2 regions of the Roseateles albus genome follow, and region 2 is predicted to be linked to the other one. Evidence: predicted binding sites of a transcription regulator. Region 2 holds the regulator's gene; the other holds the start of a gene.
What was found. Region 2 encodes HrcA, which represses chaperone genes, less so after heat shock. Its sites were predicted from a motif close to TTAGCACTCNNNNNNNNNGAGTGCTAA; they were not measured.

Region 1 (5,760 bases), on a different contig from region 2:
ACTCTGCACTTGGCCCTTGGCATTGATGCGATAAAGCCCGTTGGAGCTGCCCGCCCAGACCTCGCCGTTTGCCAGCTTCAACAGCGAGCTGATCGAGGCACCCGCAGACGTACTCTGATGCAGCTCGACCGTGCGGCTGCGCTGAGTTTTGGGATCAAACAGCTGCAAACCGCGCTCACCACCGACCCACAGTCGCCCATCCGGCTCGCGCAACAAGGCCTTGATATGCGTTAACGGCATCGCCTCGGGCGCAATGCGCTGAGTCGCCCCGCTGGGCAGATGCAAGCGATTGAGCCCACCACCATAGGTGCCCACCCACAGATGCTCGGCGCCGTCAAAGGCGGTCGCCATCACCACATCGTTGGACAAGCTCAAGGGGTCACCGGGCAGGCTCAGATAGGCCGCAAACCGCCGCCCGCCAAAGTCCGCCAAACTGACCCCGGACATGAGCGTGCCGACCCACAAAATGCCGCTGCGGTCTTGCATCAGCGCGCCGACCGAGTCCGCAGCCAAACTGCTTTCCACCGCCGGCAGGTGCTGAAAGCTCTCGAGCTGCGCCGTCCCCTCGCGCCAACGATGCAAGGCAGGCCGACTGCCCTGGCCGACCCACATCGCGCGGTCCCGGTCCAGCAGCAGAGCAAAGACGCGTTCACGGGGCAGCTGCAATTTCTGCGCCAAGTCATCGGGACGTGGCGATGTGCCGTCGCCCGGAACGCGCCAAGTCTGCAGTCCCCCGGCCATGCCGACCCATAAACGAGCCTGACCATCCAGCGCCAAGCGGTTGACCATCAGGTCCTCCGGCCTGTAGGAAGAAGCCGACAGCCCGTCCAAGGTGCTGAATTGGCGCAGCACCTGGCCGCTTGAATCCAGGTGCAACACTTGGTGGCCACGGCTCAGCCAGACGCCACCCTGGCCATCGGCCAGCAAGGCGCGGGCCGCTGTCTTGTCGGGTGCTTTGTCGGGTGATTTGTCCGGTGATTGGCCCACCGATCCGGCCTGCCAGGGCACAAAACGCCGGCTCGCCTTGTCGAACAAGAGCAGGCCGCCCGTGCTGGCCACCCACAAGCGCCCGGGCGCAGCGGGCGCCAAGGCCAGGATGCGACGTTCCGCCAAGCCCATGCCCTCGGGCATGGGCTGGCGCTGAATCTTCTCGCTCGCCAGATCCATGCGGTCCAAACCGGCGCGGGTGCCGATCCAGAGCTGCCCCTGTTCGTCCTCCAGCAAGGCGTCGATCAAGGAATGGCTGAGCGTGGCGGGCTGATCCTGGCGCGCATAAAAAGCCTTGATGCGGCGCCCGTCATAGCGCGCCAAGCCCGCCGTGGTGCCCAGCCAGACCAGGCCCTGGCTGTCTTGCACCATGCTGAGAACGGCGCCGCCGGGCAGGCCGTCGTCCACCCCCAGTTGCGAAAAGCGCAGGCTGTGAAGCGAGTTGGCCGAGGCCGGCGGCATGACACCCAAACCGAGCAGTGCAAGCCCGCAAACTAGCTTACACAGCATGCGCAGCGGCGGCCGTAGCCCCAATCGTTTCAACATTCGCTCAAATAGAGCCAAAGTCCGCCTCCCAGATTGTTTTCACAAGCATAAACCCAGGTTCGCCGGGATGCAGTTCGGGGCTCTACCGATACCTTGTCAATCAGGGCCACGCAGTGACACCCATTCACAAAAGACCAGAAGACAGTCGATGGGTGGGGCTTGAAAGCTTGGCACTCGCCCATATAATTCGATTGCTAGCACTCAACTCAAGCGAGTGCTAACGATTCAGCAGATCCGGCCCAGCCGGTCTGCGCGAATCTCGAATTGTCCCCATCGGGGTAGCCGGCTCAGCCGAGCGCCTCGACTCAAAGTGTCGAAACTCTCTAGGAGAAGTGATGAATTTGCGTCCTCTGCACGATCGTGTGATCGTTAAACGTCTCGAGCAAGAAACCAAGACTGCCTCGGGCATCTTCATCCCTGACGCAGCGGCCGAAAAGCCCGATCAAGGCGAAGTGCTGGCCGTCGGTAACGGCAAACGCAACGACCGTGGCGACCTGATCGCCCTGAACGTCAAGGTCGGTGACCGCGTTTTGTTCGGCAAGTACAGCGGCCAGACCGTCAAGATTGACGGCAACGAGCTCCTGGTCATGCGCGAAGAAGACCTCTTCGCTGTGGTCGAGAAGTAAAGCTACTCCGCGACGCGCTGGCGTCATTGGGCGAATGCTCGGAATCCTCACGTACAGGAAGTACCCTCCGGTTCCTGCGCTTCGGCCGCTTAGCCAGCACGCCGCCCGCTACGCTTTTCTTCCCAACAATTGATTTGGCAAGCAAAAGCGTGGTCCTTATTCAAGATTTGGAGATATTTTCATGGCAGCAAAAGACGTAGTTTTCGGCGGCGAAGCCCGCGCACGCATGGTTGAAGGCGTGAACATCTTGGCCAATGCGGTCAAGGTGACCCTGGGTCCTAAGGGCCGCAATGTGGTGCTGGAGCGCTCGTACGGCGCCCCTACCGTGACCAAGGACGGTGTGTCCGTGGCCAAGGAAGTGGAACTGAAAGACAAGCTGCAGAACATGGGCGCGCAGATGGTCAAGGAAGTTGCTTCCAAGACCTCCGACAACGCCGGTGACGGCACCACGACTGCTACCGTGCTGGCACAAGCCATCGTGCGCGAAGGCATGAAGTATGTGGCCGCCGGCATGAACCCGATGGATCTGAAGCGCGGCATCGACAAGGCAGTGACTGCCCTGGTCGCCGAGCTGAAGAAGGCTTCGAAGGCCACCACGACTTCCAAGGAAATCGCGCAAGTTGGTTCGATCTCGGCCAATAGCGACGAGTCGATCGGCAAGATCATCGCCGACGCGATGGACAAGGTCGGCAAGGAAGGCGTCATCACCGTCGAAGACGGCAAGTCGCTGGACAACGAGTTGGACGTCGTCGAAGGCATGCAATTCGACCGCGGCTACCTGAGCCCTTACTTCATCAACAACCCAGAGAAGCAAGCCGCTCTGTTGGACAACCCTTTCGTGCTGCTGTACGACAAGAAGATCTCCAACATCCGTGACCTGCTGCCGACATTGGAGCAAGTCGCCAAGTCGGGCCGTCCACTGCTGATCATTGCAGAAGACGTCGAAGGCGAAGCGCTGGCAACGCTGGTGGTCAACACCATCCGCGGCATCCTGAAGGTTGTGGCCGTCAAGGCTCCAGGTTTTGGCGATCGCCGCAAGGCCATGCTGGAAGACATCGCCATCCTGACCGGCGGCAAGGTCATCGCCGAAGAAGTCGGCCTGACACTGGAGAAGGTCACTTTGGCCGATCTGGGCCAAGCCAAGCGCGTCGAAGTGGGCAAGGAAAACACCACCATCATCGACGGCCTGGGCGCAGCTAGCGACATCGAAGCACGTGTCAAGCAAGTGCGTATCCAGATCGAAGAAGCGACCAGCGACTACGACCGTGAAAAGCTGCAAGAGCGCGTGGCCAAGCTGGCCGGCGGTGTTGCACTGATCAAGGTTGGCGCTGCCACCGAAGTCGAAATGAAGGAAAAGAAGGCCCGCGTTGAAGACGCCCTGCACGCCACGCGCGCTGCTGTAGAAGAAGGCATCGTGGCCGGTGGCGGCGTGGCTCTGCTGCGCGCCAAGCAAGCTGCTGGCACCATTGTTGGCGCCAACGCCGACCAAGACGCCGGTATCAAGCTGGTGTTGAAGGCGATCGAAGCGCCTCTGCGCGAGATCGTTTACAACGCCGGTGGCGAAGCCAGCGTTGTCGTGAATGCAGTGTTGGCCGGTTCGGGCAACTACGGCTTCAACGCTGCCAATGACAGCTATGGCGACATGATCGAAATGGGTATCCTGGACCCAACCAAGGTGACACGTACTGCATTGCAGAACGCCGCTTCGGTCGCTTCGCTGATGCTGACGACCGAGTGCATGATCGCTGAAACACCGAAGGACGAAGCACCTGCCGGCGGCGGCATGGGCGGCGGCATGGGCGGTATGGGCGGCATGGGCGATATGGGCATGTAATGCCTGCCTTCAAAGCCGCAAGGCTTTGAGCTCAGCAAGCCAAAAGGGGCCGCAGCAATGCGGCCCCTTTTTCGTTTATCGCGAATGCGTTGAATAGTACCCACCGCAAGCGGCAGCACTCTGCGCCTGCGACTGATAATTGCCGGCTGAGGCCCAGGATTTGCTCGGCCCCATCTCTAGTCAACCCTGTGGGGTCCACGTCAATCCATGTCCTCTGCCCTATCCCTCTCCTCTTTGCTGAACGAAGTACGGCTCGAAACGCCGCCGCTGAGCCGCGATTTGCAGGCCGCCATCCAAAGCGAGTTGGACGCCAGGGCCAAGCATTTCCATTTGCTTGAAGGCTGGCGCCGCATGCGCGGCCGTTTCGCCACCGATTTCGTCGACGCTTTACTGCCCTTGCTGCAGGCCGCCGAGCGGGGCGAAGACCCCTTGCAGCGCCGCTCGGCCAACCTGGATGCACTCAGCCTGGTCGACGAGCGTCAGGCTTTGCAGGATGTCGCCGTTGCCCATGTCATTCAGGCCGCCGAGGATCGCAGCGGCCCAGAGTTGCACCAACTCAGCAATTTCTTCGCTGCCTTGCGTGGCACGGCGCGGGCCCGCAAAAACGAAAACCCGGTGCGCGTCGCCCTTTTTGCGCAGGCCTTGTTGGTCGCCCTGTCGAGCATCGAGTTGGAGCCGCAGCAACGCTATGAGCTGATGCGTGTCGCCGCCACGCCGCTGGCGCTAGGCTTGCACCGCATTTATGCGGCGCTATGCGCCAAGCTGCGGGCCGCCGACGTCAGCCATATGGTGTCCAGCCATGCCGCGCGGGCACAGGACTACGACATTGCCCAGCGCATGGCGCAAGGGCGCCGCAATACCGAGCCTGCCACCTTGGACGGCCTGGCCCGCCGCGTCCAAGAACACAACAGCCGTGCGCCCAGGAATGGGGCGGACAGCACGGTGGCGCCGGTCTTCAAGGCCGATCAAAGCCCCGATATGCTGAGCCGTCTGTATGAGCAGATTCTGGCCGACACACGTTTGCTGCCGCCCCTGAAAGCCTTGCTGGCGCGGCTGCAAGTGGCCGTCGTGCGCCTGGCTCGCCACGACAACAGCCTGCTGCACAAGCAAGACCACCCCACCTGGGCCTTGCTCAACCGCGTGGCCGCTCACGGCATGGCATTCGAGCGTGCCGATGACGAACAGTTGCAGGCCTTTCTACGCCTGATGACAACCGAGATTCAAGTCTTGATCGACGCAGCGCGGCCCACTGCGGTGCAGTTTGAGCAAGTGCTGGGCCGGGTGGAGCACCACTTGAGCAGCCAAGCGCAAGAGCGCAGCAAGCGCAACGCGCAGGCCTTGGCCTCCCTGGAGCGCGAGCAAATGCGCCCGCAATGGCGGCAATTGCTGGGAGAGCAAATCAAAGCCCAAACAGCCGATGCTCCCTTAGGTCCAAAGCTGCGACAGTTTTTGCATTCAACTTGGGTCGATGTGATCGTGCAGGCCATGGTGTTGCACGGTCAGACCTCGGCGCAGGCCTTGGCGCACATCGAATGGGTTGATCATCTCTTGGAGAGCCTGCAGCAGCCCTCCGATGAGGCAGCGCGCGAGCGTTTGCGCCAAAGCCTACCCGGCCTGATTGATGCATTGCGCGAGGGCTGCGACAGCGTCGCTCTGCATGCCGACCAGCGCGAACAGGTGCTGCGGGAGTTGATGTTGCAGCATGGCCGCCTTCTGCGCGGACTACCGGCCTTGCTGACCCCGATCGATGCGCCGGCCGCCGTCACC
Region 2 (5,760 bases):
GGCAAGCTGACAAAAGCACAGGCAAGAGGACTCCAGGCAATGAGCGAGTGGAGTAGTTTTCAAAGTGGGAATTTGGTCCCGGCATCAATCGTCAAAGGGCAGACTCGTTTTCAACTCGCGTACATAGTTCGTGAAGCGGACATCGAGACGCCAACCCGGCGTCGCGGCATGGAGCAACCGCAGAGAGCGTGTTGGTCGATATTTGCAAACATCCCCACTCAAATGTGGGCGGAGGCGGGATATGTTGAAACCGAGACTTTTGGCACTGTGTTCATTGACCGCCAAGCATCTGGCCGCGCTTATTTGTGTCTCGCTCACGATGTGGGCAACGATTGGCAGCATCGGCTAACCATTCCGCTTGTTGGCAAAACCATGCGGACAATCTTAGAAGATGTGCAGGCAGGTGCCCAGCTCAGGCTCAATCTAACCTGCAAGGACTTCGACGACGACATCACTTTGATTGTTGAAATCAAAGAGGGTGACGTTCGAGCTGAGGACTGGAGCGACATGCCTTCCAAAGTTGAAATCAATGACTTCATGAATGAGGCAGTCGCTTACGCGTCAAGGCAATTTGAAGAGCTGAGCTCGAAGCCAATTGAAGGGTTGCCATTGGCATCAAATGTGTGCCTGGCGTTGCTGTTGCCACCAATGTTCGATGAAGCGGACCCAGGTGAGGCTGGGGGTCAGAACGAGGGGGCTGGATGTTGATGTCAAGAGGAAAGGCAAGTGGCGCCGGGCCTCGAATGATTGAATGATTTCTGTCCCGCTGGCGTGATGTCGGCGGGACATTTTTTTTGGGCGAATCAACTCCACAGTACTTGAAAGACTGCGGGCTCGCTACAAAAAGAGAAATCCCCAGCTTGCCTGTCCGCGCGCAGGAGGCGCCGGGGGCTTAGGGAAGGGGAATCTTCTCTGTATGTCTAGTGAAAGTGGTAGGCCGTCGCGGACTTGAACCGCGGACCAAAGGATTCAACTATCGCAAGGTTTCCCTCACGGTTGGACTATCTCATCACCCTCGCAAAATGCGGTGGGGTGCCGGGCGCTCGAGGCGGTTATTAAGGGGACTCTACCCCTCCGCTAGTCTCTGCACCTTCTGAGGCTGTAGCCTCAGCTTGGCTCAGGATTGCCGTGGCACTTTCGCGCTTTAGGTTTCCCTGAGTTCACCCGGTTTTCCAATGGTAGTTACCTACCATGGTCACAACTTTCGCTATGAGTCCTCTGCTCTGACCAGCTGAGCTAACGGCCCACTTTTCACAGCCTGAGATTGTACCCCATTTGGTCTTTCCGCCCCTTTGCACCTAATCTGGCGCATTAAAAAGTGGAAAGTAGGTGGAAAGCAAAAATCGTTTTCCAACCAATACCGCCCTGAAACAACGATGAACACTACATTCAGCAGCATCACAGTTTGTTAGTAGAGATGATTATGAGTCCTCTGCTCTAACCAACTGAGCTAACGGCCCCCTGGGGGTTTCTTCGCTTCCACCGCTACAGCGGAAGCGCGCGATTGTATAGGAGCGCTTTAACGCCGCGCGCCGGCTACTTCTGCGACAGCGCTTGGCTGATCATTCTGGAAGTAATGTCAACGATCTGAATCATCCGGTCATAGGCCATGCGCGTCGGCCCGATGACGCCCAAGGTGCCGACGACCTGGCCATTCACCTCGTAGGGCGCCGAAACGATGGACAGCTCCTCGAAAGGCACAACCTGACTCTCGCCACCAATATAGATGCGCACACCCTCGGCGCGGCTGGACACGTCCAACAAGCGCATCAGCTGTGTCTTTTGCTCAAACACATCAAACAAGCGCCGCAGGCTGCCCATATCGTTACCAAAATCTTGCACGGTGAGCAGGTTGCGCTCGCCGGAGATGACCACCCGCTCTTCCTCATCGGCCATGGCCTCGGTGCCCGCTTGCACGGCCGCGCTCATCAAGCTGGCGATTTCACCGCGCAACTCGTCAACCTCGTTCTTCAAGCGCTCGCGCACCGCCTCCAGGCTCAGGCCCGCGTAATGGGCGTTGAGGCGATTGCTGGCTTCGGCCAACTCGGTTTGGCTGAGGTCTTGGGCGGTGAAGATGACACGGTTCTGAACATCACCGTCGGGCGACACCATGATGACCAAGACGCGCCTATCGCCCAGACGCAAAAACTCGATGTGGTGGAAAACACCGGGCTTGCGCGGCGCCGTCACCACGCCGACAAAGTTGGACAGGCTGGACAGCAGATGGGCCGCGCTGGCGATGACGCGCTGGGGCTGGTCGGGCTGCAGCTGCGTGTCTATGGGTTTGGCATCGGCACCCAGCAGGGCCGGCTGCGCCGTCAGCATGGTGTCGACAAACAAGCGGTAGCCGCGTGCGGTCGGGATGCGCCCGGCACTGGTGTGGGGGCTGGCGATGAGGCCGAGCTCCTCCAGATCCGCCATCACATTGCGGATGGTGGCAGGGCTCAGCTCCAGACCGGAGGCCTTGGAGAGCGTGCGGGAGCCTATGGGCTGGCCGTCGGCGATATAGCGCTCGACCAGAGTTTTCAGCAGTGATTTGGATCGCTCGTCAAGCATGCTTTGCATTGTAGGTTCCTGCTGCATGGCCAGTACGCGGGCTTCCCCGTAACGTCATAGTGCTGTGGTGTAATTCCGCGCTATGGCCAAACGTTTCCAGCATGTGGCAATTGTGGGCAAGCATCAGGCCCTGGGCATACGCCCGATTCTTGAGGAGATTGCCGAGTTCGTCACTCGGCAAGGCCTCGACGTTTCTCTTCAACAAGAGACCGCCCTGAACACCGGCATGACCAATTACGACGCGCTGTCGAATGAGCAGTTGGGCGCGCAATGTGACCTGGCCATCGTCGTCGGCGGCGACGGCACGATGCTGGGTTTCGCGCGCGAGATGGCCCGCTTTGGCGTGCCGCTGGTGGGCATCAACCAAGGGCGGCTGGGCTTCATCACCGACATCTCGATGGAGCGCTTTCGCGAAGCGCTCCCACCCATCTTGGCCGGCGACTACGAGATGGAGCATCGCAATATGCTCGAAGGCGAAGTCTGGCGCGACGAGCGCAGCATTTTTGAAGGACTGGCTCTCAACGATGTGGTGGTGAGCCGGGGTGCTACGGCCAGCATGGTGGAGTTGCGCATCGATGTTGGCGACGAGTTCGTTGCCAATATGCGGGCCGACGGGGTGATCGTTGCTTCGCCGACCGGCTCTACCGCCTATTCGCTGTCGGCCGGCGGGCCAATTCTGCATCCCAGCATCGCCGGCTGGCTGCTGGTGCCGATTGCTTCGCACACGCTGTCCAACCGCCCCATCGTCTTGCCGGACACCGGCGATGTGACGCTGGAGATCGTTGCCGGCCGCGACGCCAGCGTCAATTTCGATATGCAAAGCCTGGCCAGCTTGCTGCATGGTGACCGCATCAGCGTGCGCCGCTCGGCCCACAAGGTTTGCTTCTTGCATCCCAAGGGCTGGAGCTATTACGCCACCTTGCGCAGAAAGCTGCGCTGGTATGAGGGAGTGAGTTGATGAACTCCTTTGCAATGCGATCGGGGGCTCGTTAATGCTGCGCCGCCTGAACCTGCGCGACTTTGTCATCGTGCCCGAGCTGGAGCTGGACTTCGCTGCCGGATTTTCGGTGTTGACCGGTGAGACTGGCGCCGGCAAATCGATCCTGGTCGATGCGCTGCAACTGGCGCTGGGTAGCCGGGGTGACGCCGGCGTGGTGCGTGAAGGCGCGGCGCGGGCCGAGATTTCGGCTGAATTTGACCGCCCCGCCCATCTGAACGACTGGCTAGAAGAAGCCGGCTTTGAGGACGGCGGCGGCACATTGCTGCTGCGCCGCGTGATCGACTCACAGGGCAAGAGCCGCGCCTGGATCAATGGCAGTTCGGCCACCGTGTCCCAGTTGCGCGAACTGGCCGACAGCCTGCTGGACATCCACGGCCAGCACGCTTGGCAAGGCCTGACCCGCGCGCCGGCCGTGCGGGCACTGCTGGACAACTATGCCGGTCTGGATACTTCGGCCTTGGGTCGGGCCTACGGCGCCTGGAAGCAGGCCAGCGACAATTTGGCCGCCGCCGAGACTCGCCAGACTGACTTGTTACGTGAGCGGGAACGGCTGGCCTGGCAAATCGGCGAAGTCGCCAGGCTGTCGCCCGGCCTGGATGAATGGGATGCCCTCAACACCGAACATCAACGCCTGGCCCATGCCGCTTCGCTGCTGGACGCGGTGCGCGGCGCCTTGGATGCACTGACTGAAGCCGAGCCTAGCGCCGAATCGCAGACCGACGGTGCCCTGACCCTGCTTGAGAAGGTCTTGGACTATGACGCCCGACTGCTGCCGGCCGTCGAAGCCTTGCGCGGGGCGCAAGCGCAGCTGCAAGACGCAGGCCATACGCTAAGCGCCTATATGCACGGCACCGAGTTGGAGCCCGCCCGCATGCAGGAGCTGGACGAGCGCATTTCCGCCTGGCTGACCTTGGCCCGCCGCTACCGCCGCCCTCCCGCTGAACTGGCGCACTTGCTGAGCCAATGGCAGAGCGAATTGCAAGCACTTGACGCCGCCACCGATCTGGCCGCGCTGAACGCCGCCTTGGCTGCTGCGCGCAGCATGTTCGAGCAAGAAGCCCAGCGCGTCAGCCGCGAGCGCGCCAATGCCGCGCCCAAACTGGCCGCCGCCATCACGCAGGCGATGCAGCAGCTGGGCATGAGTGGCGGCCTGTTCGAGGTCAGCCTGCTGAAGCAAGAGCAGCCACAAAGCTTTGGCCTGGAATCGGCCGAGTTTTTGGTCGCCGGGCACGCCGGCAGCACGCCTCGACCCTTGGCCAAGGTGGCCTCCGGCGGCGAGTTGTCGCGCATCGCGCTGGCCATTGCCGTCACCACCTGCCAGCAAGACAGCGGAGGTGTGGGCACCTTGATTTTTGATGAAATCGACGCCGGTGTCGGCGGCGCTGTGGCCGAAATCGTCGGCCGCCTGATGAAGCAGTTAGGGCGCGAGCGCCAAGTACTGGCCGTGACCCATCTGCCTCAGGTCGCGGCTTGTGCGGATCAGCATTTGCTGGTTGCCAAAGCCCAGCACGCAGGCCTGACGCTGAGCACGGTGCAGGCCGTGGCGGGCGAAGCCCGTGTGGCCGAAATTGCCCGCATGCTGGGGGGCGAGCGCCTCTCGTCCACCAGCATGGCCCATGCACAGGAGATGCTCGACCTGTCCGCTTCCCCTTCCACCAAAACGCGATCAAAGAAAGCCAAGTCATGACCCGCCTATCAGCCCAGCCGCTGGAACCCGCAGCCCAGGACGCGGCGATACAAAGCAATGTTGTGTTGGTCACCGGCATGTCCGGCGGCGGCAAGTCGGAGGCCATGCACGCGCTGGAAGACGCCGGTTTCTTCTGTGTCGACAATTTGCCGGCCGACCTCTTGCTGGACTTTTTGCGCCTTGAGCAACAGCGCGGCGAGCGCAGGGTCGCGATTGCGGTGGATGTGCGCAGCGCCGGCTCCTTACCGCTGTTGCTGCCCCTGTTCAAGCAATTGCGTGCCGACGGGGTTGCGATTCGCTCTATCTTTTTTGATGCCAACACCGAGACCTTGATGCGCCGCTTCTCGGAAACGCGCCGGCCCCATCCCTTGCGTCAAGAGCAGAACGCGACAAGCAAGGACGAAGGCCACCGGGCGCTGCTGGAGGCCATCACACTTGAGCGCGAGCTGCTAGCCGCCTTGCGCGCCGAGTCCACCGTGCTGGACTCCAGCCAGCTTCGCCCTGCACAGCTGCGCGC

Region 1: groES (co-chaperone GroES) is a predicted target of HrcA. The motif match lies at 1,728-1,754, and genes of this name have one in related genera.

What each region holds. Positions count from the first base shown of each region.
Region 1 is NZ_JAQQXT010000005.1:142,377-148,136, reverse strand. Features, by position in the region: gene PRZ03_RS10075 (two-component regulator propeller domain-containing protein) at 1-1,533, opposite strand, end outside; gene groES (co-chaperone GroES) at 1,869-2,159, shown strand; gene groL (chaperonin GroEL) at 2,341-3,993, shown strand; gene PRZ03_RS10060 (DUF1631 family protein) at 4,201-5,760, shown strand, end outside.
Region 2 is NZ_JAQQXT010000004.1:331,324-337,083, reverse strand. Features, by position in the region: gene PRZ03_RS09045 (hypothetical protein) at 1-708, shown strand, start outside; gene hrcA (heat-inducible transcriptional repressor HrcA) at 1,537-2,556, opposite strand; gene PRZ03_RS09035 (NAD kinase) at 2,639-3,514, shown strand; gene recN (DNA repair protein RecN) at 3,549-5,243, shown strand; gene rapZ (RNase adapter RapZ) at 5,240-5,760, shown strand, end outside.